Linked DNA regions of Roseisolibacter agri. The protein of the gene in region 1 binds, or shares a complex with, the protein of each later gene. Links are inferred from orthologs where the notes say so. Each region holds a gene or a part of one and is shown in the gene's direction. Other genes may lie near its edges.

Evidence for each region.
Region 2: the proteins of lplA (region 1) and gcvH are in contact, whole or in part, in a crystal structure (PDB 3A7A), measured with the Escherichia coli proteins. The link is inferred for Roseisolibacter agri from one-to-one orthologs.

Annotation. Positions count from the first base shown.
Region 1 is NZ_BRXS01000005.1:266,383-277,865, forward strand. What follows is about bases 3,294-6,202. They hold lplA (lipoate--protein ligase), read left to right. Parts: upstream 3,294-4,203; coding sequence 4,204-5,202; downstream 5,203-6,202. Other genes in these bases: rosag_RS16805 (hypothetical protein), read right to left, coding at 3,294-4,020; rosag_RS16815 (PadR family transcriptional regulator), read left to right, coding at 5,544-5,885; rosag_RS16820 (ABC transporter permease), read left to right, coding at 5,898-6,202. In the rest of the region: rosag_RS16785 (M56 family metallopeptidase), read right to left, coding at 1-131; rosag_RS16790 (BlaI/MecI/CopY family transcriptional regulator), read right to left, coding at 136-528; rosag_RS16795 (peptidylprolyl isomerase), read left to right, coding at 731-2,563; rosag_RS16800 (hypothetical protein), read right to left, coding at 2,573-2,950; more of rosag_RS16805, read right to left, coding at 3,043-3,293; more of rosag_RS16820, read left to right, coding at 6,203-8,699; rosag_RS16825 (ADOP family duplicated permease), read left to right, coding at 9,153-11,483. UniProt on the Escherichia coli protein: Catalyzes both the ATP-dependent activation of exogenously supplied lipoate to lipoyl-AMP and the transfer of the activated lipoyl onto the lipoyl domains of lipoate-dependent enzymes.
Region 2 is NZ_BRXS01000004.1:128,917-140,351, reverse strand. The notes cover bases 1-2,861. They hold gcvH (glycine cleavage system protein GcvH), read left to right. Parts: upstream 1-1,168; coding sequence 1,169-1,555; downstream 1,556-2,861. Other genes in these bases: gcvP (aminomethyl-transferring glycine dehydrogenase), read right to left, coding at 1,635-2,861; coaE (dephospho-CoA kinase), read left to right, coding at 486-1,100; folE (GTP cyclohydrolase I FolE), read right to left, coding at 1-320. Also shown: more of gcvP, read right to left, coding at 2,862-4,559; rosag_RS12715 (lipoate--protein ligase family protein), read left to right, coding at 4,736-5,536; rosag_RS12710 (peptide ABC transporter substrate-binding protein), read left to right, coding at 5,692-7,398; rosag_RS12705 (ABC transporter permease), read left to right, coding at 7,415-8,389; rosag_RS12700 (ABC transporter permease), read left to right, coding at 8,386-9,231; rosag_RS12695 (acetyltransferase domain-containing protein), read right to left, coding at 9,228-10,445; rosag_RS12690 (ABC transporter ATP-binding protein), read left to right, coding at 10,626-11,435. UniProt on the Escherichia coli protein: The glycine cleavage system catalyzes the degradation of glycine. The H protein shuttles the methylamine group of glycine from the P protein to the T protein.

The DNA of each region.
Region 1 (11,483 bases):
GCGAGCGTCACCAGCCAGACGACGTGGCGCGTGCCGGCGGGCGCGCGCTGCAGCAGGCGCGTCACGCCCCACGCGGCGAGGAGCACGAGCGTCGCCTTCGCGAGCAGCAGGACGAGGGAAGCGGGGAGCATCGGCCTACCTCCCGTCGTCGCGCGCGCGCCGGATGCTGTCGCGCATCCGCGCGATGTCGGCGTCGCTGAGGTCCACGTCCGACATCCGGAGCAGCGCGGTGATGGCCTGCTCGGGCGAGCCGGCGAAGTGCGTGCTGACGACGTGCGCCAGCGCCCGCTCCTGCGCCGACTCGGCCGGCGTGGCGGGGAAGTAGACGTAGCGCGGGCCGTCGTCGCGATGCCGGATCAGCCCCTTCTCGCCGAGGATGCGCACGACCGAGCGCACCGCCGAGTAGGTGGGCGGATCGGGGAGGTCGGTCATGATCTCGGCCACCGTGGCCTCGCCGCGGCGGTGGAGGATGTCCATCACCTGGCGCTCGCGTCGCGACAGGTCGAGGGTCTCGGGCTGGCTGGTCACGGCGGGGTCCGCGTGAGGGGCGTGCTGAAAAATCAACCGTGCTGATATTTCAGCAGGAATCACCGCCCGTCAAGAGCGAGTTTTCCGGCTGCGGCCGCCGGGCGCTCCGGACCCTTCGGTTGCGGCCGCCGCGCGGCCACCTTCCATTGGCCACTCTCCGGGCGCCGCGGCGCCGATCGCCTCCATTCCCCACCACGTCACGATGCGCCCCATCGCGGCACTGCTCGCCCTCAGCCTCACCGCCGGCGCCCTGCCCGCGCAGGCCCCGACGCTGGACGCCCTGATCCGGGCCGAGGACGCGCGCGGCGCCACCGCCGCCGACCCGGCGACGCTGCGGGCGGGGATCGGCGCGGGCGACGCCACGCTGCGCCGCATGGCCGTGCGCGGCCTCGGGCGCTGGGAGCGGCCCGACCTGCTGGACGACGTCGCGGGCGCGCTGGACGACACCGATGCCACGGTGCGGCGCGCGGCGGCGGACGCGGTGGGGCAGGCGGTGCAGCGCGGCGAGGGCGCGGCGCGGGCGCGTGCGATCCTGCTCGCGAAGCTGGGCCGCGAGCCCGACGCGTCCGTGCGCGGGCAGATCGCGGAGAACGCGGGCCGCGTGCGCATCGACAGCGCGGACGTGGCGGCGACGGCGGAGGCGCTCGCGGCGCAGCTGCCGCTGCGCGGCGCGGTGCGCGGGCTGTTCTTCCTCGCGCGGCAGCGCGCCGCGCGCGGGCTCGTGCCGGCGGCCGTGGCGGCGCGGCTGCAGCAGGTCGCGACGACCGCCGCGCTGCCGACCGACGTGCGCGCCACCGCAGCCGCCGCGCGCATCGCCGCCGGCGGCGCGACGCCCGACGAGCTGGCGGCGCTGCGCCGCGACGCGAGCGGCGACGTGCGCGCGCTGGCCGCGACGGCCGCGATGATCACCGACCCCGCACCCATCGTGCGCTACCGCGCAGTGGCGCTGGCGGCGTGCCCCGCGCTCGTGACGGCCACGCGCGACCCGAACGCGCACGTGGCGCTGGCGGCGACGGACGCGCTGGCGAAGTGCACCGACGACGCGGCGGCCGTCGCGGTGCTGGAAGCGTCTTCGTCGCCGCGCGCGCTCGTGTCGCTGGCCGCCGTCGCGCCGGCGCGTGCGCGGACGAAGCTCGCGCGCGTGGCCGCCAGCCGCGATCCGTTCGCGCGCGTGCATGCCGCGCGCGCGGCGCGCCGCCTGGCCGACACGACGACGCTGCGGCGGCTGGCGCGCGACGCGGACGCGAACGTCGCGAGCGAAGCCATCGATGGGCTCTCGGCGCTCACGGGCCACCTGGACGATGCGACGTACGTCGCCGCGCTGCGCACCGACGCGGCGCAGCAGCTGATGTCGGCGGCGAAGGCGCTGGCCGGCGCGCCGACCGCGACGCCCGCGCTGGTCGAGGCGCTCGACCGCATGACCGCGCGCCGCCGCGAGACCGAGCGCGATGCGCGCATGGCGCTGGTGGAGGCGCTCGGCGCCGGCGTGCCGGCGCGCTACGCGCGCGACTGGGACCCGGAGATCGCGCGGAAGGCGGCGGCGCTCACCGGCGTGCGCGCCGATCCCGCGCCGCTGCCCGAGCCGCCCGTGCCGACCGTGGCGCAGCTGCGTGGCGTGCGTGGCGCGACCATCGAGATGGCCGACGGCGGCCGCGTCGAGCTGCGGCTCTTCCCGATGGACGCGCCGACGAACACGTGGCGCTTCGTGCGGCTGGCGCGCGCGGGCTGGTTCGACGGGCTGACGTTCCACCGCATCGCGCCCTTCTTCGTCGTGCAGGGCGGCAGCCCGCGCGCCAACGAGTACGTCGGCGACGGTCCGTTCACGCGCGACGAGGTGGGGCTGGAGAACCGCCGCGGCACGGTGGGCGTCTCGACGCGCGGGCGCGACACGGGCGACGGGCAGCTCTACTTCAACACCGTCGACAACGTCCGCCTGGACCACGACTATACCGTGTTCGCCGAGGTGGTGCGCGGGATGGAGGTCGTCGACCGCATGCAGGAAGGCGCGCGCATCCGGCGCGTCACCATCCACTAGCCGGGACGCTCACGGCGACCGCCGCGTCCTCGGCACGCCCAGCACGTCGAGCCGGCGCATCAGCGCCTCGCGCTCCTGCGCCTCGCGCACCATGTCGCGCAGCGTGCGCCCGAAGCTCGGCATGACCGGCTGCGGGACCTTCGGCGCGAGCAGGACTGCGGTGTCGCCGCGCAGCAGGAAGACGTACGCCGCCGCGGGCGTCCGCGCCGTGGAGGTGAACCAGACGGTGTCGCCGTGCTGCCGGAACGTCGCGGTGCCGCTGAGTCGCGCCTCGAGGCGCGGTGTCTGGGCCGGTGCGTCGCGCGCGACGAGCAGGCCTGCGAGGACGGCGATCGTGCGAAGCGCGCGCAGGAAGTGGGAGGCGGCGGGTGTCGGGGTCGCGTGCATCGGACTCGTGGTGGTGTCGTGACGCGGCGGCGGGCCGTCCCGCACCCGCCGCCGCCGAGGAAGCTCGCGTGGACGTTGGCGCGTGCCGCCCGCTACTCGCACACCTCCGCCCAGCCTTCCCAGTAGATGTACCACGTCATGCCGCCGTCGTCGCTGACCTCCACGATGACGTACTCCTCGTGGCAGGTCGGCGTGGTGCCGCCGCCTCCGCCTCCGCCGCCCGTGCCGGGCGTGCCCGTCCCCGGCTCCTGCGGCGGCTGGTCCCAGCAGCCCATCATGTCGTACTGCACCGCCATGATGTCCAGCTGGACGCGCAGCATCGAGATCGTCGCGGCGAGCACCGTCTGCTTCATCTCCCACGACGCCAGCTGGCTGAGGTAGCTCTCGGGCGACCAAACCCACTCGCCGTTGTTCCAGTCCCAGCCGAGCGTCACCAGCTCCAGCAGGTTCTGCTCGAACGCGTCGACCGCGCTCTGGTACGCCTCGGTGGTGGCGTAGATCGCCAGCTCGAGGTCCGTGCACGCGTCCGATGCCAGCGCGAGCGTCGGGCTTCCGGGGCGCAGCGCCGAGGCCGCGCGCACGGGCGACGCCGCGGGCGCGAGCGCGGAGCCCGCGCGCTTCGCGCCGCCCGCCGCCGCAGGCGCCGTCGCCGCGTGCGTGCGCACCAGGACCTTCCGCGGGTTGCGGCTCGCGCGCTCCATGCGCCCGCGGAAGCCGGGGTCGCGCTGCAGCCGCGCGAGTCGCGCCTCGAAGGCGGCGATGTCGTCGAGCGACCGCTCCACCATGCGCAGCTGCCGGTCGTTCAGCTGCGCCGCGCGGCCGCTGTCGTCGGTGATCCGCGCGGTCGCGTGGTCGATGGTGAAGCGCCGCCCGCGCGGCCCGGTGAACACGCGCTGCTGCCTGTCCTGGGCCACCTGTACCGACGGCCGGAAGGTGCCGATCGCCGGCGCGGCCGCGGTGGTGGCCGCGGCCGGCCCGGTGGGGGCGGCGAGATCCGACGCGCATCCGGCCACGGCGAGGCTCGTCGCGGTGACGAGGGTCGCCCAAGCCCTGCGAAGGTTGACGTGCACTGCGGCGTCTCCTGGGTGATGGGTCGCTACCGTGCGCGCGGCCGGTCGGCCGGCGCGGGCGGTAGCTAACATTCCCGCTCCGGCTCGAGTGTCTCGCGCGGGGCAACGGCGGGACGCGGCGGGCAGTGGCCGGCAGCGCACGTGCGCGCGCCTCCGCTGCGTCACCATCCATCAGGCCACCTCATGCTCTTCGTCGACAACCGCGGCATCACCGACGCACAGGTCAACCTCGCGCTCGAGGAGCACGTCTTCCGCAACCGGCCCGCCGACGAGGACGTGCTGCTGTTCTACGTGAACGCGCGCGCGATCATCATCGGCCGCAACCAGAACACCATCGAGGAGATCGACGCCGACGTCGTGGCCGCGCGCGAGGTGCAGGTGGTGCGCCGCGTGTCGGGCGGCGGCGCGGTCTACCACGACCTGGGGAACCTGAACTTCAGCTTCATGACGCCCGAGGTGCACGGGCGCTTCAGCCGCTACGACCACTTCACGCGGCCCGTGATCGCCGCGCTGCAGAAGATCGGCGTCCCCGCGGAGCTGGGCGGCCGCAACGACATCCTCGCCGGCGGCCGCAAGATCTCGGGCAACGCGCAGTTCGCGACGCCCACGCGCATGTTCAGCCACGGCACGCTGCTGCTCGATTCGGATCTCGACGCGGTGACCGCCGCGCTGCGCCCCAAGCCGGGCAAGGTCGAGAGCAAGGGCGTGAAGAGCATTCGCAGCCGCGTCGCCAACATCTCGGAGTTCCTCGCGGCGCCGCTGGACGTCGGCGCGCTGCAGGACCTGATCCTCGACGAGATCTTCGGCACGCACGACCGCGCGCGCATTCCCACGCTCGCGCTCACCGACGACGACTGGGCCGCGGTGCACGCGCTGGTCGAGTCGAAGTACGGCGCGTGGACGTGGAACTACGGCGAGAACCCGCCGAGCAACGTGCAGCGCGCGCGCCGCTTCCCGGTGGGGGAGATCGACGTGCGGCTCGACGTGCGCGACAATCGCATCGAGTCCGCGCGCATCTTCGGCGACTTCATGGGCCGCCTGGACGTCGCCGACCTCGAGGCGCTGCTGCGCGGCGTGCGCTACGAGCGCGACGCGATCGCGCGTGCCCTCGAAGGCGTGGCGGTGGCGGACTACGTGGGGGAGGTGGCGCAGGAGGACGTGCTGGATCTGCTGGCGCCGTAACCTCGCGGCTGCAACTCTCCGTTCCGACGGCGCTGCGGACTGCGGATCCTGAACGGCTGCGTGCTGCGTGCTGCGTGCTGCGTGCTGCGTGCGAACCCCGAGGTCCCTCGTCGCGCTGCGCGCACTCGGGACATGGGGCGGGGGCGGCGGGTGCGGGCGGAGGCGACCTCGATCGCAGCAAGGAGACTCACGCGCAGCAGTGAGGCTCCGCAGCGGCCGCGATCGCTGGGAGCCGGAGCCCGTGCCCGCCGCCCCCGCCGGCGCGCCAGACCAGCCCCCGAAACCGAAAAGCACACGGCCCGTAAGGCCCTCAGAGTCTGTACCCTCACTCTGGAGGCCCCGTGGCCGACGCCCTCCCCCTCGTGAAGGGGACCCTCGACGTGCTCGTCCTCAAGGCGCTGTCGTGGACCCCCATGCACGGCTTCGAGATCACCGCCTGGCTCGAAGGCCGGTCCGGCGGCGCGCTCGGCGTGCAGGACTCCGCCCTCTACCAGGCGCTGCACCGCCTCGAGGCGCGCGGGCTCGCCGCCGCCGAGTGGGGCGTGACCGCCAACAACCAGCGCGCGCGCTACTACCGGCTCACCGACGCCGGCCGCGCGCACCTCGCCGCGGAGACCGCGCAATGGGTGCGCTACGCGGCCACCGTCACCGACATCCTGACCGCCGCGCCGCGGCCGGCCTGAGGAGGGACGGCGATGTCACACTCCGAGATCCGGCCCGGCATCCGGCGCCTGTTCCGCCTCGCGGTCCTCCGCCGCGACCTCGCGCACGACGACGCCGACGCGGAGATCCGCCTCCACCTGCAGCTGCGCGCCGAGCAGCTGACGCGCGAGGGGATGTCGCCCGAGGCCGCGCGCGCGGAGGCCGAGCGGCGCTTCGGCTCCCTCGACGAGGCGCGCGAGCGCCTGCACGCCTCGGCCGCGCGTCGCGAGGATCGCCTCCGCTTCCGCGAGACGCTCGGCAGCATCGCGCAGGACCTGCGGCTCGCGCTGCGCGGGCTGCGACGCGCGCCCGGCTTCACCGCGGTCGCCGTCGTCTGCATCGCGCTCGGCGTCGGCGCCAACGCGGCCGCGTACTCCGTGTTCGAGGAGCTGCTCCTGCAGCCGCTCCCGGTGCATGCGCCCGAGCAGCTCGTGAACCTGTCGGCGCCCGGGCCGAAGCCCGGCAACGACCAGTGCAACCAGTCCGGCGCGTGCGAGGACGTCTTCAGCTTCCCGACGTTCCGCGCGCTGCAGCAGGCGACGCAGAGCGGGCTGTCCGGCGTCGCCGCGCACCGCCTCTTCCTCGCCAGCGTCGCCGTGGACGGCCGCGCCGCGCAGGGCGACGGCGTGTTCGTCTCGGGCTCGTACTTCTCCGTGCTCGGCCTCACGCCGGCGCTCGGGCGGCTGCTCGGCCCCGCGGACGACGTCGCGCCGGGCGCGCACGCGGTCGCCGTCGTCAGCCATGACTACTGGACATCGCAGCTCGGCGGCGATCCGACGGTGATCGGCAAGCGCCTGCTCGTGAACGGGAAGCCGCTGACCCTCGTCGGCGTGGCCCCGCGCGGCTTCCAGGGCACCACGCTCGGCCTGCGCCCGTGGGTGTTCGTGCCGATCCTGCAGGCCGCGGAGCTCGATCCGTTCTTCGGCCCCAGCAGCGACTTCGCGAGCCGCACGCGCTACTGGGCGTACCTGTTCGGCCGCCTGCGTCCGGGGACGTCGATCGCGCAGGCGCAGGCGGCGCTCACCACCGTCTACCGTCCGCTGCTGCGCGACCTCGAGCTGCCGCTGCACGCGGAGATGAGCGCCACGACGAAGGCGCGCTTCCTCGCGCGCGAGGTCGCCGTGACCGACGGCCGCCACGGACAGAGCACGCTGCGCGGCTCGACGCGCACGCCGCTCGTGTTCCTGTTCGCGATCACGGGGCTCGTCGTGCTGATCGCGTGCGCCAACATCGCCAACCTGCTGCTGGTGCGCGGCGCCGGCCGCGCCGCCGAGATGGCCGTGCGCATGTCGCTCGGCGCGGGACGCCGGCGGCTGGTGCTGCAGCTGCTGGCCGAGTCGCTGGTGCTGGCGGTGGTGGGCGGGCTCGTGAGCATCGTGGTCGCGTACGGGATGCTGCGCGTGATCGGCTCGTTCATCCCTGCAGCGTCGGTGGGCTTCGGGGCGATGCTGTCGCTCGAGCTGCGGCCGTCGGTGCTGGTGTTCGCGGGCGTCGTGTCGCTGGCGACGGGGCTGCTGTTCGGGCTCTTCCCGGCGCTGCACGGCACGCGCTCGGAGCTGGTGACGGCGATCCGCAGCGGCGCGGGGCAGATCCCGGGCGGGCACCGCGCGGCGTCGCGCTTCCGCAGCACGCTGGTGACGGCGCAGATCGCGATATCGGTCGCGCTGCTGGGATGCGCGGGGCTCTTCGTGCGCAGCCTGCAGAACGTCGGCCGCGTGGACCTGGGGATGGAGACGCGGCGCGTGGTGCAGTTCGCGCTGCTGCCGCAGCTCAGCGGCTACGATGCGCGGCGCGCGCACGCGGCGCTGGCGCGCGCGGAGGACGAGGTGGCGGCGGTGCCGGGCGTCGTGGGCGTCGCGGCATCGGGCACGCCGCTGCTCACGGGGAGCAACAACGGCGGCAACGTGCGCGTCGAGGGCTTCGCGCGCGGGCCGGACACGGACGTCAACACGCGCCTGAACAGCGTGGGCCCGGGCTTCTTCCGCACGATGGGGATCCCGCTCGTGGCGGGGCGCGAGTTCGGGGCGGGCGACCGCATCGGCGCGCCGAAGGTCGCGGTGGTGAACGAGGCGTTCGCGCGCAAGTTCAACCTCGGCCGCGACGCGGTGGGCAAGCGCCTCGCGCGCGACGACGGCACGCCCGAGGGGACGTACGACGTCGAGATCGTGGGGCTCGTGCGCGACGCGCACTACAGCGGCGTGAAGGACGCGCCGCCTCCGATCCTGTACACGCCGCAGCGGCAGGACAGCACCGTGACGGCCGCGATGTTCTACGTGCGGGTGGCGGGCGCGCCGTCGCAGGTGCTGCGCGGCATCCCGGCGGCAGTGGCGCGCGTCGACCGCAACCTGCCCGTGGCGCTGCTCAAGCCGATGGACCAGCAGGCGCGCGAGAACGTCTTCCTGGACCGGATGGTGGGCGCGCTGTCGGCGGGCTTCGCGGCGCTGGCGACGCTGCTGGCCGCGGTAGGGCTGTTCGGCGTGCTGGCGTACACGGTGGCGCAGCGCGCGCGCGAGTTCGGGGTGCGCATGGCCCTCGGCGCCGACGCGCGACGCGTGCGGGCGCTGGTGTTGGGGCAGATGGGGCGGATGGTGCTGGTGGGGAGCGTGGTCGGCGTGGCCGGCGCGCTGGCGGCGGGGCGCGCGGCGGGCTCGCTGCTCTTCGGCCTCGAGGGCCAAGACCCGACGGCGGTGGCGGCGGCGGTGCTGGTGCTCGGCGTGGTGGCGTTCGCGGCCGGCTGGGTGCCCGCGCGGCGGGCGGCGCGGGTCAGTCCGGCGGGGGCGCTGCGAGGAGAGTAGGGCGGCGGACTGCGGGCTGCCGATTCAAACGACAACTGCAAGAAGACAGGATGACAGGATGACGAGGAGGCTCCGCGTGGCGCGCTGCTCCAAGCGCCGGTGCGGAGCCTCCTCGTCATCCTGTCATCCTGTCCAATGCCGTTCAGGGTCCGGCGCGCCGACCCCATTCGCCTTTGGAGAGGATACGGATTTTTCGGATGTAGCGGATGCTTCGGATCGCTCCGCGTGGCGGCGACGTCCCGTGCGCCACACGGAGCGATCCGGAGGATCCGTTCCGATCCGGAGCATCCGTATCCTCACCAAAGGCGAACAGGCTGGGCACGATGGTGGCTCTCGAGCGGGGAAGCAGGATCCGCAGCCCGAGTAAACCATCCGTGAAGTCCGTCGGTCCAACGCTCGACCCCCACGCGGGCCCGCGTGCGCGGTCGCATTCTACAATGTAGAATCTGTCACATGCCCGTCCCCGACGTCCGTCACCCGCCGCCGCTGCCGCGGCTCCCGCTCGCGATCCTCCGCGCGCTCCTGCCGCGCGCGGAGCGCGACGAGGTGCTCGCCGACCTCGCGACCGAGTACGGCGAGCACGCCGCCGCCGGCGGGCAGCCCGCCGCCAGCCGCTGGCTCTGGCGCCAGGCGCTGCGCTCCGCGCCGGCGCTGCTCGGCTGGACGTGGTGGCGCGAGTGGACCGGATTCGAGCCCCGCGCGAACGCCTATCGGCCCGGAGGGCCCATGCTGAAGAGCTGGATCTCGGACGCGCGCTTCGCCGCGCGCCGCCTGCGCACCCGCCGCGCCTACACGCTGCTCGCCGTCCTCACCCTGGCGCTCGGGATCGGCGGCTCGGCGGCCGTCTTCGGCGTCGCGCGCCCGCTCCTCTTCGACCCGCTGCCCTACGCGCACGCCGACGAGGTGGGCACGCTCTGGATGGGCGGCTGGTGGACCGAGGAGGAGTTCCTCTTCCTGCGCGGGAAGATCCCGGGCTTCCGCCAGGTCGCCGCGCACCGGCCGAGCGACGTGATCCTCCGCGGCGAGGACGGCGGGCCGACGCGCCTCCTCCCCGCGCGGCAGACGTCGTGGGAGCTGTTCGACGTGCTGGGCGCGCGGCCGATGCTCGGGCGCGGCTTCCGCGAGGGCGACGACGCGCAGGGCGCGGAGCCCGTCGTCGTCCTCAGCTACGGCCTGTGGCAGGAGCTCGGCGGCCAGCCGTCGGTGATCGGCAAGCGGCTCACCATCGATGGCGCGCCGCGCACGGTGATCGGCGTCATGCCGCGCGGCTTCTGGTTCCCGGATCCCGCGGTGCGCCTCTGGCACGCGCGCCCGCTCAATCCCCAGGGGCGCAATGGCAGCTACTCGCTCACTGGCCGCACGCTGCCCGGCGTGCGCGTCGACGCGATGCAGCCGCAGCTCGCCAGCCTCGCGAAGACGCTCGCCGGCCGCTTCCAGTACTCGACCGCGGGCGACAAGACGAAAGATCCCGCGGTCACGCCGCTGCGCCAGGAGCTGCTCGGCTCCATGCGCCCGGCGCTGCTCGCGACGCTCGTCGTGATGGGGCTCATCCTGCTGATCGCGTGCGCCAACGTCGCGGCGCTCATGCTCGGCCAGGTCGAGGGCCGGTCGTCGGAGCTCGCAGTGCGCTCGGCGCTCGGCGCGAACCGCGGGCGCCTCACGCAGCAGCTCGTGGTCGAGGCACTGCTCGTCGGCGTGCTGGCCGCGGTGGTCGGTGGCGCGCTCGCGGCGCTCGGCTTCCGCCTGCTCGCGGGCGCGCTGCCGATCGGCGCGTGGGCCGAGAGCGCGCGCTTCGACTGGACGATGTTCGTGGCCGCGCTCGTGCTGGCGCTGGCGGCGGTGCTGCTGGTGGTGCTCGTGCCGTCGATCTCCCTCTGGCGCGGCGACCTGCGCGCGCGCATGGGGAGCGCGCGCACCGGCGGCATCCAGGGGCGCGGCGGACGACTGGAAGGCGCGCTCGTCGTCACCGAGGTCGCGCTCGCGATGCTCATCGCGTCGGGCGCGGCGCTGCTGGTGCGCAGCGTCTCCAACCTCTACGCGATCGATCCCGGCATCCGCACCGAGGGGCTGGCCGTGGTCGACGTGATGTCGAACCGCAGCCTCGGGGCGGGGCCGCGCCGGCAGACGCTCGACGAGATCTCGCGCGCGATGGCCGCGCTGCCGGGCGTGCGCGCGGTCGGTGTCGCGATGAAGCTCCCGCTGCGCGGCCAGGGGGACAGCTTCCCCCTCAGCGTCGAGGGGCGCGACGCGGGCGGGCAGGGGACGAACACGTACTTCCGCATCGTCACGCCGAACTACTTCGAGACGATGGGGATCCGGCTGCGCGACGGGCGGCTGTTCGACAACACGGACCGCATCTTCACCGACGCCGACAGCGTCGACGTGGTGATGTCGATCGTCGTCAACGAGGCGCTGGTGAAGAAGCACTTCCCCGGCGAGAACCCGATCGGCCGGCGGCTGGTGGGCGGCTTCGGCGCGCCGCAGCGCATCGTCGGCGTGGTCTCGAACGTCGCCGAGGGGAACCTCACCGACGACGACGAGGCGACGGTGTACTACCTCGCCGGCCAGGCGCCGATCTTCGGCGCGTCGGCATCGCTGGTGCTGCGCACGGCCGACGACGCGAGCGCCGAGGCGGTGCTGGACGACGCGCGCCGCACGGTGACGACCGTCGCGCCGGAGTTCGCGGTGCAGGGCACGACCACGATGTCGCGCGTGCTCGACGCCGCGGTGGGCCCCGCGCGCCAGGTGATGTCGCTGCTCGCGCTGCTCTCGTCGCTGGCGCTG
Region 2 (11,435 bases), on another replicon or contig:
GGCACGTAGGCCACGTGCGCCCGGCCGTAGAACGGCAGCATGTGGTGCTCGCACAGCGAGTAGAACTCGACGTCGCGCACGAGCACCATCTGGTCGTGCGCGACGTCGAACTGCGCGTCGCCCACCGCGTCCGCGACCTCGAAGTGCGCCCCGCGCGTGAGCCACTGCAGCGACTCGGCCACCCGGTGGGGCGTGCGGAGCAGCCCGTCGCGGTCGGGGTCCTCCCCCAGCAGCGCGAGCATGCGCCGTGTGGTCCGCTCCAGCTCGGCCGTGCGGTCGGACGGGAGGGTGCTGGCGTCGGATGCGGAGTCGTCGGACATGAGGGATGACGGTCTCGTGGACGGCGGTGTACCACCACGGGCTGCAAGGGACGCTCCGGACGTCGCCGGGCCCGCTCGGCCGTTGACGTCCCGGGGGCGCTCGGTAGCTTCTCGCGCGCGCCGCCGCCCGCGCTCTCCCGCTCCGTGCACGACCATGTTGATCGCATGCTGCTCGTCGGGCTGACCGGCAACATCGCCAGCGGCAAGTCTACCGTCGCGCGCCAGCTCGCGGCGCACGGCGCGACGCTGGTCGACGCCGACGTCCTCGCCCGGCAGGCCGTCCGGCCCGGCACGCCCGGCCTCGCCCGCATCGTCGCGCGGTGGGGCGCGGACGTCCTCGCCCCCGACGGCGTCCTGGACCGCGGCGTCCTGCGCGCCCGAGTCTTCGGCGACCCGCGGGAGCTCGAGGCGCTGAACGGGATCGTGCACCCCGAGGTCGGGCGCCTGCGCGACGCCGCGGTCGCGGCCGCGCGCGCGCGCGGCGACGCCATCGTCGTCTGCGACATCCCGCTGCTGTTCGAGAAGGACCTCGCCGGCGAGTTCGACGCCATCGTGCTCGTGGACGCGCCGCGCACGGTGCGCCTGGAGCGGCTGGTGCACGACCGCGGCCTGCGCGAGCCCGAGGCGATGGCGATGCTCGCCGCGCAGATGCCCGCGGAGCTCAAGCGCGCGCGCGCCGACTACGTCATCGACAACGACGGCACGCGGGCCGAGCTGGCCGCGCGCGTGGACGCCGTGTGGGAGGCGCTGCAGGAGCGCAGCAGGCGCGCGCTTCCTTGACGCCGCCCGCGCGTCCCGCCTAGACTGACGCGCGATCGTCCCCCCGCCATCCCCGCCAGGAGCACGCCGTGGCCAACATCCCGCAGGAGCTGCAGTTCACCAAGGAGCACGAGTACGTGAAGGCGACCGACGACCCGAACGTCGTCGTCATCGGCATCACGGACTACGCCCAGGGAGAGCTCGGCGACATCGTCTACGTCGACCTGCCCAAGCCCGGCACCAGCTTCGGCGCGCACGACGTCTTCGGGACGATCGAGGCGGTGAAGGCGGTGTCCGAGCTCTACGCGCCCGTCGCCGGCGAGGTCGTCGAGGTCAACCCGCGCCTCGACGGCGAGCCCGCGCTCGTGAACACGGACCCGTACGGCGACGGGTGGATGATCAAGGTGCGCGTCGCCGCCGACGCCGACCGCTCGGCGCTCATGGACGCCGGCGCGTACTCGTCGCTGATCGGCTGAGCAGAGCGGGTGACCGGATACGCGAAGGGGGGCTCCGCATCGCGCGGAGCCCCCCTTCGCCGTTCGCGGAACCGCCGCGTCAGTTCGTGTCCTGCGCCAGCGACGCCGCCGCGCCTTCCAGCTGGTAGGTCTCGATCGGCAGGCAGCTGCACACGAGGTTCCGGTCGCCGTACGCGCTCTCCACGCGGCCGACGAACGGCCAGAACTTCCGCTCGCGCGTGAACTCGCTCGGGAACGCCGCGCGCTCGCGCGAGTAGCCGTGCGCCCACGCGTCCGAGATCACGCGCGTCATCGGGTGCGGCGCGTTCTTCAGCGGGTTGTCGGCGCGGTCCAGCGTCCCCGCCTCGATCTCGCGGATCTCCTCGCGGATCTGGATCAGCGCGTCGCAGAAGCGGTCGATCTCCTCCTTCGACTCGCTCTCCGTCGGCTCGATCATCAGCGTGCCCGCCACCGGGAAGCTGACCGTCGGCGCGTGGAAGCCGTAGTCCATCAGGCGCTTCGCGATGTCCTCGACCTCGACGCCGCTGGCCGCCTTCACCACGCGCGTGTCGACGATGCACTCGTGCGCCACCGTGCCGTTCTGCGCGCGGTAGAGCACCGGGAACGCGTCGCGCAGGCGGTGCGCCGTGTAGTTCGCGTTGAGGATCGCGACCTTCGTCGCCGTCGCCAGCCCCTCGCCGCCCATCAGCTTGACGTAGACCCAGCTGATCGGGAGGATGCTCGCGCTCCCCCACGGCGCGGCCGAGATCGGGCCGATCGCCTGCGCGTGGCCGACGTCCACCACCGGGTGGCCCGGCAGGAAGGGCACCAGCTGCGGCGCGACGCCGATCGGGCCCATGCCCGGGCCGCCGCCGCCGTGCGGGATGCAGAACGTCTTGTGCAGGTTCAGGTGGCAGACGTCGGCGCCGATGTCGCCCGGGCGCGCCAGCCCGACCATCGCGTTCATGTTCGCGCCGTCCATGTACACCTGCCCGCCGTGCTCGTGCACGATGGCGCAGATGTCCTTCACGGCCTCCTCGAACACGCCGTGCGTGGACGGATACGTGATCATGAGCGCCGCCAGCTGCGACGAGTGCTCCGCCGCCTTCTTGCGCAGGTCGGCGACGTCCACGTTCCCGTGCTGGTCGGTGCCCACCACCACGACCTTCATCCCGGCCATCACGGCGCTCGCCGGGTTGGTGCCGTGCGCGCTCTGCGGGATCAGGCACACGTCGCGGTGCGCCTCGCCGCGCGCGCGGTGGTACTCGCGGATCACCAGCAGCCCGGCGTACTCGCCCTGCGAGCCGGCGTTGGGCTGCAGCGACACGGCCGCGAAGCCGGTGATCTCGGCCAGGTCGTGCTCCAGCTGCGTGAACATCTCGCGGTAGCCCGCGGCCTGCGCGGGCGGCACGAATGGGTGCAGCTGGCCGAACTGCGGCCACGTCACCGGGATCATCTCCGCGGTGGCGTTGAGCTTCATCGTGCAGCTGCCGAGCGGGATCATCGAGTGCGCGAGCGACAGGTCGCGGCCCTCCAGCTTGCGGAGGTAGCGCAGCATCTCGGTCTCGCTGTGGTGCGTCGAGAACACCGGGTGCGTGAGGAACGCGCTCGTGCGCGCGAACCGCTCGTCGAAGCGCGGGTCGGCCTCCTCCAGCAGCGCGTCGACCGTCGCGTCCACGTCGGCGCCGCCGTTGAACGCCGACAGCACGTCGAGCACGTCCTGCGCGCCCACCGTCTCGTCCAGCGCGATGGCCAGCACGCCCGGCTCGACGACGCGCAGGTTGATGCGGCGCGCCGCGGCGGCGTCGAGGATGTCCTGCTGCCCGTGCGTCCCGACCTCGACGCAGACGGTGTCGAAGTACTCCTCGTGCGTGACGTGGAAGCCGAGCCGCTCGAGCCCCGCCTGCAGCGCCTTGGCGTAGCCGTGCACGCGGCGCGCGATCCGCGTCAGCCCCTCGGGGCCGTGCCAGACCGCGTACATGCCCGCCATCACCGCCAGCAGCACCTGCGCCGTGCAGACGTTGCTGGTCGCCTTCTCGCGGCGGATGTGCTGCTCGCGCGTCTGCAGCGCCATGCGCAGCGCCGGCTTGCCGTCCGCGTCGCGGCTGACGCCGATGATGCGGCCCGGCAGCATGCGCTTGTACTCGTCCTTCGTCGCCAGGAACGCGGCGTGCGGGCCGCCGTAGCCCATCGGCACGCCGAAGCGCTGCGAGTTGCCGACCGCCACGTCCGCGCCCCACTCGCCGGGCGGCACCAGCAGCGTCAGCGACAGCAGGTCGCAGGCGGCGGTGACGACCGCGCCGGCCGCGTGCGCCTGCTCGCAGAACGCGCGGTAGTCGCGCACCGCGCCGTCGGTCGCCGGATACTGCACCAGCGCGCCGAACACCTCGGGCCCGAACGTGAAGGTCGCCGCGTCGCCCACCACCACCGTCACGCCGCGCGCCGCGGCGCGCGTGCGCACGACCTCGATCGTCTGCGGGTGGCAGTCCTTCGCGACGAAGTACGTCTCCTTCCCCGGCTTCCCCTTCGCGGCGTAGCTCATCGCCATCGCCTCGGCGGCCGCGGTGCCCTCGTCCAGCAGCGACGCGTTCGCGATCTCCAGCCCGGTCAGGTCCATGACCATGGTCTGGAAGTTCAGCAGCGCCTCCAGGCGCCCCTGCGCGATCTCGGCCTGGTAGGGCGTGTAGGCGGTGTACCAGCCCGGGTTCTCCAGCACGTTGCGCTGGATGACGGGCGGCGTGAGCGTGCCGTGGTAGCCCATGCCGAGGTACGAGCGCCAGACCATGTTGCGGTCGGCGATCGTGCGCAGCTCGGCGAGCACGTCGTGCTCGGTGCGCGCGGGCCCGATGTCGAGCGTGCGGCGGAAGCGGATGTTCGCGGGGACGACGGCGTCGATGAACGCGTCGAGCGAGTCGTAGCCGAGGGCGGCGAGCATGGCCTGCTGCTCGGCCGCGCTCGGGCCGACGTGGCGGCTGACGAACGTGTCGGGCTCGAGTGCGGCGGCCAGGGGGCGGGTCGACGTCATGCGAAGGCTCGAGGGCGCTGGGCCCCGGGTGGACGGGATCGCGCGGAAGCGCGCGCCGCGCCAGCGGCAGACCGTTCGGCGGACCGAGGGGACCGAGGCGTCGGGCGCGACAGCATGGAAAGCTAACGGGCGCCCGAAGGTTCCGCGAAGCGACTGCGCCGCCTTGATTCCCGTCCGTGCGCGTCCGCCTCCTCCCCTCCCCACCCCTGCCGGGCGCGCTGAACATGGCGCTCGACGACGCGCTGCTCGCCCGCGCGCGCGAGACGGGCGAGGTCCACGTGCGCGCCTACGCGTGGGCGCGGCCGACGCTCTCGCTCGGGCGGAATCAGCGCGCCGCGGGGCTCTACGATCCCGACCGGCTGGCCGAGCGCGGGATCGACGTCGTGCGCCGGCCCACGGGCGGCCGCGCGATCCTCCACTGGCGCGAGGTGACGTACGCCGTGACCGCGCCGCTGGGCGTGCTGGCGCCGGCCGACGCGCCGCTCAAGGCCGCCTACGCGCGCATCAATGCCGTGCTGCTGGCGGCGCTCCGGGCGATGGGCGTGCCGGCGCGCGAGGCGGTGCCCGCGGGCCGCGCCCCGCTTCCGGACGGCGCGCCCTGCTTCGAGGTCCCGACCGGCGGCGAGCTGGTGCTCGACGGTCCCGACGGGGCGCGGAAGCTGGTCGGCAGCGCCCAGTGGCGGGAGGAAGGGGCGCTGCTGCAGCACGGCTCCATCCTGCTGGCCGACGACCAGACGACGGTGGGCACGCTGGCGACGCGCCCGCTGCCTCCGGTCCCACCGCCCGCGACGCTCGGCGAGGCGCTGGGCCGCATGCCGCCGCTGGACGAGGTGACGGCCGCCCTCTTCGATGCCGCCCGCGCACTGCTCGACCCGGACGCGACGCTGCTGGACGATCGCGAACTGGCGGCCCTCGACGCCGCGGCGGGCGCGCGGGCGGCGCACTACCGCGACGGCCGCTGGACCTGGCGCAGATAATCGCCGCGCACGCCCACCTGGACGGCACGCCTCCGGCACACTACCGGCGGGCCGGCGGCCCGCGCAGCTTGCGCGCGGTGCCGTTCGGCCCGTCAGTCGTCCTGCCTGCGAGGGCGCGCCGCGCCCCGCCACCGCTCGCCGCCCGTCGCCCCGTCGTGTCGCCGCTCTCCTCCCGGCCCTCCCGGTCGTTCCGTCTCGCACGCGCCGCCGGCGCGGCGTGTCTCGCCCTCCTGCCGCTCGCCGGCTGCGAGCGCGCGGCCCCGTCCGGCGGCGACGCCGCGACCGGCGGCACGGTCGTCATCGCGGCCGCCGCGGAGCCCAGCAGCCTGCTCCCGGTGCTCTCGACGCTGCCGCAGGCCGCCGCGATCTACACGCAGCTGTTCGACCGGCTGGCGGAGCTGGACAGCACGCTCAACACGGTCGGCGACGCAGGCTTCCAGCCGCGGCTCGCGAAGAGCTGGGAGTGGGCGCGCGACTCGCTCTCGGTGCGCTTCGCGCTCGACCCGCGCGCGCGCTGGCACGACGGGAAGCCCGTCACCGCGCGCGACGTCGCGTTCAGCTTCCGGCTCACGACCGACCCACGGCTCGACAGCCCCGTCGCGCCGCTGCTCGCCAACGTCGACTCGATCTCGGCGCCCGACAGCGCGACCGCGGTGCTCTGGTTCGCGCGCCGCAGCCCGCAGCAGTTCTTCGACGCGGTCTACCACCTGTACGTGCTGCCCGAGCACCTGCTGCGCGGCGTGGCGCCGGGCCAGCTCGCGACCAGCGCGTTCGCGCGCCAGCCGGTGGGGAGCGGCCGCTTCCGCTTCGGGCGCTGGGAGCGCGCGCAGCGCGTCGAGCTGGAGGCGGTGTCCGACCACTGGCGCGGGCGTCCGTCGCTCGACCGCCTGGTGTGGGCGTTCGCGCCCGACTTCGGCACGGCGACGATCCGCCTGCTCGGCGGCGACGCCGACTTCCTCGAGAACCTGCGCCCCGAGACGCTGGGCGAGATGTCGCGCAACCGCGCGCTGCGCCTCGTGCCGTATCCGTCGCTCGACTACGGCTTCCTCCAGTTCAACCTGCGCGCGGCCGACGGCTCGGGCGCGGCGCATCCGCTGTTCGCCGACCGCGAGCTGCGCCGCGCGCTGACCATGGGCGTGGACCGCGAGCGCGTGGTGCGCAACGTCTTCGACTCGCTCGCGTACGCGGCGGTCGGCCCGGTGCCCCGCGCGATCTTCCCCGACTGGAAGCAGCTGAAGCAGATCCCCTACGACGTCGGGCGCGCGCGCACGCTGCTCGACTCGCTCGGCTGGAGCGACGCGGACGGCGACGGCGTGCGCGAGCGCGGCGGGGTGCCGCTGGCGTTCTCGGTCGTGGTGCCGACGTCGAGCCAGATCCGCCAGCGCCTCGCGAGCCAGGTGCAGGACCAGCTGCGCGCCCTCGGCGCGCGCGTGACCGTCGAGCCGCTCGACATCGGCGTGTTCGTCGAGCGCCTGAACGACCGCCGCTTCGACGCCGCGATGGGCGGCTGGAAGACCGACCCGAGCCCGGCGAACATCCGCCAGACGTGGGGGATGATCGGCGCCCGCACGACGGGCGGCTCGAACTACGGCAGCTACGAGAGCACCGTCTTCGACGCCGCGGTGGACAGCGCGCTGAACGCGAGCGCGCCCGCCAGGAGCCGCGCGCACTGGCTGCGCGCCTACCAGACGATCGTCGACGACGCACCGGCGATCTGGCTGTTCGAGCCGCGGCTGGTCGCCGGCGCGCACCGCCGCATCCGGCTGCAGGGGCTGCGCGCCGACGGCTGGTGGGCGGAGCTCGACCGGTGGTCCATCCCGCTCGGCGAGCGGATCGGGCGCGACCGGATCGGCGTGCGCTGACCGACCGTCGATCCGCGTGCTCGCCCTCGTCTTCCGACGCCTGCTCCACGCGCTGGCCGTCGTCGCCCTCGCGGCGACGGTGACCTTCGCGCTGCTGCACGCCGCGCCCGGCGATCCGATCGCCGCGACGCTCGACCACCCGACGGTCAGCGAGTCGGTGCGCGCGGCGTGGCGCGCGAAGTACGGCCTCGATCGCCCGGCCTCCGAGCAGTTCGTGCGCTACGTGGGCGCCGCCGTGCGCGGCGACCTCGGATGGTCGTTCACCGAGCAGCGCCCCGTGCGCGAGGTCCTGGGCGACGCGCTGCCGCGCTCCGTGCTGCTCGTGGGCACCGCGCTGCTGCTCTCGCTCGTGGCGGGGATCGCGCTCGGCGCCTGGCAGGCCTGGCGGCCGCGCGCACGCGTCGCGCGCTCGCTCGGCGGGCTGGCGGTCGCGCTGCACGCCGCGCCGGAGTTCGCGCTCGGGCTCGCGCTCGTGACCCTGTTCGCGCTCAAGCTCGCGCTGCTGCCGTCGGGCGGCATCGCGGACCCGGTGCTCGACTCGTTCGCGGGGCCGTGGGAGCGCGTGGTGGACCGCGCGCGCCATCTCGTGCTGCCCGCGGTCGCGCTGGCGCTCGGCTGGACCGCCATCGTCGCGCGCCACCAGCGCGGCGCGCTGCGCGACGTCGCCGACGACGACTTCGTGCGCACCGCGCGCGCGAAGGGCGCCTCCGAGCGGCGCGTCCTCTTCCGCCACGCGCTGCGCGCGTCGCTCGCGCCCACCGTCACGCTGCTCGGCCTCGCGCTGCCGGCGCTGGTGGGCGGCGCGGTCGTCACCGAGTCCGTGTTCGCGTGGCCGGGCATGGGGCTCGTCGCCACGCGCGCCGTCGCCGCGCGCGACTACGCGCTCGTGACCGGCGCGGTGATCGTCGGCAGCGCGGCGGTCGCCCTCGGCTCGCTGCTCGCCGACGTGCTGGTCGCGCTCGTGGACCCGCGGCAGCGGGAGCGCGCATGACGACGACGGCACGGACGCGCGCCGCGCGCTCGGCGATCGCGGTGCCGCTCGCCGCGCTGCTCGTGCTGGTCGTGATCGCGCTGCTCGCGCCGGTGCTCGCGCCCCATGACCCGTCGCGGCAGTTCGACCTCGTCGCGCTGCAGAACCAGGGGCCCTCGACCGCGCACCCGCTGGGCACCGACGCCTTCTCGCGCGACGTGCTCAGTCGCACGCTCCACGCCGCGCGCGTCTCGCTCTCGGTCGGCGGGCTCGCGGCGCTGGTCGCGGTGACGCTCGGCGCCGCGTGGGGCGGGCTCGCCGGCTCGGCGGGCCGGCGCGTCGACGCGCTCATGATGCGCCTCGTGGACGTCGCGCTCGGCGTCCCGCGCCTGCTCCTGCTGCTCGTCATCGTCGCGCTGTGGGGCAACCTCTCGCCGCCGATGCTCGCCGCCGTCGTGGGCGCGGTGAGCTGGTTCGGCACCAGCCGCCTGGTGCGCACGCAGGTGCGCGCGATGCACGGCCGCGACTTCGCGCTCGCCGCCACCGCGCTGGGCGCGTCGCGCACGCGCGTGCTGCTGCGCCACGTCGCGCCGCACGCCTTCGGCACGCTCGCCATCGCCGGCTCGATGATCTTCGGCGACGTGATCGCGCTCGAGGCCGGGCTCTCGTATCTCGGGCTGGGCGTGCGGCCGCCGCGCGCCAGCTGGGGGAGCATGATCATGGACGGCGCGCCCGTCCTGCTCGACGCGCCCTGGACCGCTGCGGTGGCGATCGCGTGCGTGGTGGCGACGGTGCTCGCGGCCAGCACGCTGGGCGACGCGCTCCGCGACCGCTTCGACCCGCGCGGCGACGCCGGCCGCTAGAGGTAGCCGAGCCACCAGTCGCGGCGCCGCGCCTTCACCGCGGCGAACCAGCGGCAGAGCGGCCAGAGGGCGACCACCACGAGCGCCCATACCGCGTACACGACCGGCAGCGGCGACGGCCAGCCGGGCGGCTGCGTGAACGGATAGCGATCCGGCGTGGGCGACTCGAACATCCAGTGCACGGCGCCGTAGCGCCACCAGCACGCCGCCACCGCGAGCAGGTGGATCAGGACGACGTGCATCGCGAAGTAGAAGAGCGGTACGCGCCCCAGCACCTCGACCGGGCGGAGCCATCGCGGCACGCGGCGGTCGAGCGCGGCGAGCAGCAGCAGCGCGGGCCCCAGCGTCATGAGCAGGAAGAGCAGCGACGGCGGATACTTGGTGGTGTCGAGGAACGAGAGCACGGTGCGCCAGGGCGCCGCCTGCACGCTCCACGGGCGCGGGTCGCCGTAGACGTTCGCCGCGCGGAGCACGAGGAACGCGAGCGCGCACGCCGCGCCGAGCCGCGCGAGGAAGGCGCGCCGCCGCGCCGGCTCCCACGCGAACACCGCCCCGAGCGCGTAGCCCGCCGCCGCCACGCCCACCCAGGGCACGAGCGGGTACGCGACGAGCACCGCATGCGGCGGCGGCAACAGGAGCCCGGGCTGGTGCAGCACCATCCACAGCGGCCCGAGGGCGCCGAGCGACTCCGCGCGCACGCCGTCGAGCAGGTTGTGGCCGACGATCATCGCGACGCCGAACGCGCCCGCCACGCGCGCCGGCCAGCGCACCAGCACCGCGAGCACGAGCATCGCCCATCCGAGCGCCCAGAGCACGAGCAGCAGCGTCACCTGGAAGTCGACGTTGAACTGCCACCCGAGGCAGCGCAGCACCACCGTGTCGAGGACCAGCAGCCAGAGTCCCCGCGACGCGAGGAAGCGCGACAGCGCCGCCGGGTCGCGCCGCCTCGCCGACAGGTACGCCCCGGTGCCGGTGAGCAGGAAGAAGGTCGGCGCGCAGAGGTGGGTGACCCAGCGCGTGAGGAACAGCGCGACGCTCGTCGTCGCGGCGGTCGTCGGGTTCACGGACGCGTCGCCGAAGTAGTCGCGCACGTGGTCCAGCGTCATGAGGACCATCGCCACGCCGCGCAGCGCGTCCACGGCTGCCAGCCGACGGGCGGTCGCGGCGGCGCGGGGCACCGTGCTGATCGCGCGCGGCGAGAGGGTGGCGGTCATCGGCGCGTCGGGAAGGGGCGGTCGCTGGCAGGGACGGCGCAACCTCGGACGCGGCGACCGTCGCGGGAATGGCGTCCACCGACGTCGGACCTCCCTCTGGCGCCCTTCTGACACGCAGGGGGGCGCCGGGTGGGCGTCCGCCGCTTCTGCGCCCCGCTCCCCGGTCCTAAGTTGCGCGGCGTGACCGATCCCATCCTCTCGATCCGCGACCTGCGCACCTGGTTCCACACCGAGCAGGGGACCGCCCGCTCCGTGGACGGCGTGTCGCTCGACGTCCACCCGGGCGAGACGCTGGGCGTCGTCGGCGAGAGCGGCTGCGGCAAGTCGGTCACCGCGCTGTCGGTGCTGCGCCTCATCCGCCCGCCCGGCCGCATCGAGGCGGGCAGCCAGGTCCTGTTCGAGGGCCGCGACCTGCTGGCGCTCCCCGACCGCGAGCTGCGCGCGATCCGCGGCAACCGGATCGCGATGATCTTCCAGGAGCCGATGACCGCGCTCAACCCGGTCTTCACGGTCGGCGACCAGATCGCCGAGGTGGTGCGGGTGCACGAGAGCACGAGCGCGAAGCAGGCATGGGTGCGCGCGGTCGCGATGCTGGAGGCGGTCGGCATCCCCGACCCGGAGCGCCGCGCGAAGGAGTATCCGCACCAGCTCTCGGGCGGGATGCGGCAGCGCGTGATGATCGCGATGGCGCTCGTGCTCAATCCCGCCGTCGTCATCGCCGACGAGCCGACGACCGCGCTCGACGTCACGATCCAGGCGCAGATCCTCGAGCTGCTGGCCGAGATGCAGCGCCGCCTGGGCACCGCGATCGTGCTGATCACGCACGACCTGGGCGTGATCGCGGAGGTCGCGCGCCGCGTCGTGGTGATGTACGCCGGCGAGGTGGTCGAGGAGTCGCCGGTCGAGGCGCTGTTCGCCGCGCCGCACCATCCCTACGCCGAAGGGCTGCTGTCGGCGGTGCCCCGCCTCGGCGAGCGACGCGAGCGGCTG